2 regions of the Oxalobacter paeniformigenes genome follow, and region 2 is predicted to be linked to the other one. Evidence: predicted binding sites of a transcription regulator. Region 2 holds the regulator's gene; the other holds the start of a gene.

Region 1 (2,415 bases), on a different contig from region 2:
ACGCTGTTTCGATGGCTTGTACGATGGCTGCAGGTGCGTCGGCGCCCTGAACTGCTGCAGGATACAGAATGACCGAAATATGCGGCGCTCTTCTGTATAGTGTTGTCAGAATATCCCGCAAGGCAGCCGCTTTCGGGCTGGTGACGATACCGATGGTACGTGCCAGTAATGGAAGCGGACGTTTGCGACTCTGCTCGAACAGTCCTTCTGCTTCCAGTTTTGCTTTCAAGCGCAAAAAGGCTTCGTACAGGCTGCCTGCTCCTGCGTGGCGGATGGCTTCGGCATTGAGCTGGAAGTCGCCACGGGGTGTGTATAGCGATACGGTTGCACGAACTTCGACATGGTCGCCATTACGCGGTATGAAATTCGCCAGTTGGGCGCGATTTCTGAACATGACGACCCGGACTTGCGCTTTGTCATCCTTGAGCGTGAAGTACCAGTGTCCGGATGCGGCTCGCGTGAAGTTTGAGATCTCGCCGGATATCCACAGTAGCGGAATGCTTTGCGTGAGCAGATTAGCGACGATGCCGTTGAGTTCGGTGACACTTAATACGGGTGACGAGGAAGCAATGCGGCTGGATGGCATATGACGTTTCCCGAAGGGGACGGACTGTGCGGCAGACGCTTGTACAGGGGCAAGCCGTGTACAGGTCACGATTGTTTGTCGTGTTCGGCGTGAATGGACCAGACAGGATAAAATTTCTCGACGGCCGGTCCGGATGTATCCATGCAATGACACTGGTCCAGATGGAACGGTCGTTCGCCTGCTTTCTGGAAGGCTGCCTTGACACGCGCTTCTTCCTCGCCGAAGACGAATACCTGCATCGCAACGGATGGAATGGCTTCGGCCAGTTCATTCATATGGGTGCAACCGTTGATTCCCTTGAACCTGTCGTGAAGTTCATGGCGGAAATGATGAAGAACGTTCAGCCCGATCAGTTGTTTGTACCGTGAATGGATGTTTTCGCAGTAACCTTCGAACGGAACATCGTCGAATGCCACATGGGCATCCACAACGGTGCCTTGCGCATTGATCGTCAGGCGTATCCACAGGTTGTGCAAAGGACGTTTGGCAGGAATGACGATCGAGGTAAGAAACAGTTCATGCGTCTTGACATCGGTAAAATGGGCGTCGATATCCCATAACTCGTCGTCCCGATAGAAAAACTGTACCTGGATGGTTCTGGTGTGTTTCAGAACACGTTTGGGGGTTGCTGATGGCAATGGCATAAATGTTCGCACTTACTACATATACAGTTACCGTCAGAACAGTTGCCAACGTCTTCGCCTTGAAACAACCGCTCGCATACGGTGTTGGCGATATTATAGCTGAAAAGCCATATCCTTTTAAAGGAGACAGAACGATAATAAATTTTGATCGTTGTCCGCAAATAGTACATTTTTTTTCAAAATTACTGTTAATATATACAGGCATATGATCTTGAATTTTTATTGGCAGTCTAAACGGAAAGAATCTTATGGACGATAACAAAACCGCATCCAGTCAGGAAAAGAGCAAGGCACTGTCCATGGCGCTGGCTCAGATTGAGAAACAGTTCGGCAAGGGGTCTATCATGCGCATGGCGCCCGGCGTGGTGGTAGAGGAAATTCCTACGGTCTCGACCGGTTCGCTTGGTCTGGATATCGCACTGGGCGTTGGAGGTTTGCCGCGTGGACGGGTTATCGAGATCTACGGGCCTGAATCGTCAGGGAAAACGACGCTGACGTTGCAGGTCATTGCGGAAATGCAGAAGATCGGGGGCACTTGCGCGTTTATCGATGCGGAACATGCGCTCGATGTCGGGTATGCCCAGAAACTGGGGGTACATTTGCCGGATTTGCTGATTTCGCAGCCGGATACCGGAGAGCAGGCGCTCGAAATTACGGATGCACTGGTTCGTTCCGGTGGCGTCGATCTGATTGTGATCGATTCGGTGGCCGCACTGACGCCGAAAGCGGAAATCGAGGGGGATATGGGTGATGCGTTGCCGGGTCTTCAGGCCAGACTGATGTCGCAGGCATTGCGCAAGCTGACCGGCAGTATCAAGAAAAACAACACAACTGTCATTTTCATCAACCAGATCAGAATGAAGATCGGGGTGATGTTCGGCAATCCGGAAACCACGACAGGGGGCAATGCGCTGAAGTTTTATTCTTCTGTCCGTCTGGATATCCGTCGTACGGGTTCGATCAAGTCGGGTGACGAAGTGATCGGTAGCGAAACGCGCGTGAAAGTGGTCAAGAACAAGACTGCACCGCCGTTCAAGGAAGCGTATTTCGATATCCTGTATGGCGAGGGGACGTCACGTGAAGGGGAAATTCTCGATTTGGGCTCTGAGGCGAAAATCGTGGAAAAGGCAGGTTCATGGTACAGCTACAACGGAGAGCGGATCGGGCAAGGAAAGGATAATGCTC
Region 2 (2,415 bases):
CCTGCTTTTGAGACTTTTTGCCGCCAGAAAACCCGTGAAATGGTAAAACGGACCGGTTTCCAGTTTTGCAAACGATTCCGAAATATCGCCGATCACGATGGCAGGTATTTCGAATTCGACGTTCCGGCCGATTTCCGCTTCCCACTGTTGGGAACGATGCCACAATCGGGTTGCGATGACCGGTATGCCTGCCGGAGTGTATCGTACCGCTTCGCGTTCGATGATTCTGGCAGTCAGCCGGAGGCGGTTTTCAGCAGTCAGGGAATTCTCCTGTCGCGGTTTTGTCAGGCTGAAGCGGTCTGTTCTGCCGGGGCAGGGGCTGCCTTGGCGGATTCTTCCTTCTGTGCCGATTTCATCATCGGGGAAGGACCGGTTTCAGCATGTTTCATTTTGACCGTCAGATGACGCAAAATGGCATCGTTGAACTTGAATGCGGTTTCCAGTTCATTCAGGGTTTCGCTGTCGCATTCGATGTTCATCAGAACATAGTGGGCCTTGGCGAACTTGTTGATCATGTAGGCCAGCTGACGGCGGCCCCAGTCTTCAACACGATGGATTTTTCCGCCGCGCGATGTGACATTGTTTTTGTAACGTTCGATCATGGCCGGAACCTGTTCGCTCTGGTCAGGATGAACGATAAAGACGATTTCGTAGTGACGCATGCATACTCCTTTTGGACGTTAAAATAGCCCGCCCCGGCGTCAAGTCAGGTGCGGGAAGAAGAAAATCCTGCAATTCTACCGCGTTACGTATTTATTGGCAATATATGCTATACCGGCCCGTTTGGCGTTTCCTGAAAAACGCTGTCGAATCGGTGGAAAAACAGCACTTTCTCTTTTAAAATACTGGGTAAATGAACAGACTATAAAAATTTCCAGTCAAATATTATCAGTCGTTTCCATTCTTACGAGGGCCTTATGATAAAGCTGACCGCACGTCAACAGGAAATTCTGGAACTGATTGTCCAGTCGATCGACAAGACAGGGTTCCCGCCGACACGCGCGGAAATCGCCGCCGAACTGGGATTCAAGTCCGTCAATGCAGCAGAGGAACATTTGCAGGCGCTGGCAAGAAAAGGCGTCATTGAAATGGTTCCGGGTATTTCACGGGGTATCCGTCTTTTGCATGACGTGGGGAAGATAACACTTTCCGAACCACAGAAGCAGGAACAGTATGCGGTTCCGCTTGTCGGGCGTGTTGCGGCGGGTTCGCCTATTCTGGCCCAGGAGCATGTCGAGAAAACCTATTTTCTGGATCCGTCGCTTTTTTCGGAAAAACCGGATTATTTGTTGAAGGTCAGGGGATTGTCCATGCGCGATATCGGTATTCTGGAAGGTGATCTTGTCGCTGTCAGGAAAACGGAAAAGGCTCGGAACGGGCAGATTGTTGTGGCACGTCTGGGGGATGATGTGACGGTCAAGCGGTTCCGCAAGACCGGTCAGATGATCGAACTGATTTCCGAAAATCCTGACTTTGCACCGATCCGGGTCAATACCGATGCGGACGGTTTCAGGATTGAAGGACTGGTTGTCGGGCTGTTGCGTACCTGGCAGTGATTCATTCCCTTTGTCCGGTAGTCAGGCGTTTTTCGATTTGTCGTGCGATGCCGCGCAGAATATTCACTTCTTCCGTTTCAAGACCGCTTCGCGAAAACAGCCTTTTGAGGCGTGGCATCAGTTTTTTTGGATTGTCCGGATTCAGGAATCCGATGGCGGTCAGCGCTTCTTCCAGATGGGTCAGCATGCCGTGAATCTGTTCGACGGATGCAGGTTGTCCATGGAAACCGACGGGGCTGTTTTCCGTTACGGATGTGTCGTTTCGCAGTAGTGCGATCCGGCTTTCATAAGCCAGAACCTGAACGGCCTGTGCGAGATTGAGGGATGAGTAAACCGGGTTGGCGGGAATGTGGATGAGCGCCTGACAGGATTCGACGGCATCGTTGGGCAAGCCATAGCGCTCGTTTCCGAAGACGAGTGCACAGTTGATCCGCACGTCCGGCAAGACGGTTTCGGCAAATTTTCTCGGCGTCAGGACAGGGGGCGAGAATTCGCGTAACCGTGCCGATACGGCAGCAGCGAACCGGCAGCCGTCCAGCGCTTTTTCAATGTTGTCGACGATTTCCGCGTTTTCCAGAATATCCTGGGCACCGCTGGCGAAAGCAATGGCTTCCTCATGGGTGAGGACATTGTCGAAGCGGGGACGCACCAGTACAAGACGATGGAATCCCATGGTTTTGATGGCGCGTGCCGCCGCGCCGACATTGCCGGGATGGCTGGTTTCGACAAGGACAAAACGCAACGAGTGAAAAATGGATGTGTCGGTTTCTGGCAGGTTCATTTACAATATAAAGTTTATGAAAAAACAAAACGGCATATTCCGGTCATGTCCTGTTTTTTTTGCCGGTTTGTCCGTTTT

Evidence for each region. The regulator LexA, encoded in region 2, represses DNA repair genes until DNA is damaged. The targets are predictions, from matches to a motif close to ACTGTATNNNNATACAGT.
Region 1: the regulator LexA is predicted to act here: its motif matches at 1,415-1,432, upstream of recA (recombinase RecA).

Annotation. Positions count from the first base shown of each region.
Region 1 is NZ_JAMKYL010000005.1:32,108-34,522, reverse strand. It holds gene xseA (exodeoxyribonuclease VII large subunit) at 1-586, opposite strand, end outside; gene NAI64_RS06840 (DUF2889 domain-containing protein) at 652-1,230, opposite strand; gene recA (recombinase RecA) at 1,479-2,415, shown strand, end outside.
Region 2 is NZ_JAMKYL010000003.1:134,865-137,279, forward strand. It holds gene priB (primosomal replication protein N) at 1-351, opposite strand, end outside; gene rpsF (30S ribosomal protein S6) at 285-662, opposite strand; gene lexA (transcriptional repressor LexA) at 918-1,556, shown strand; gene NAI64_RS05580 (RNA methyltransferase) at 1,558-2,337, opposite strand.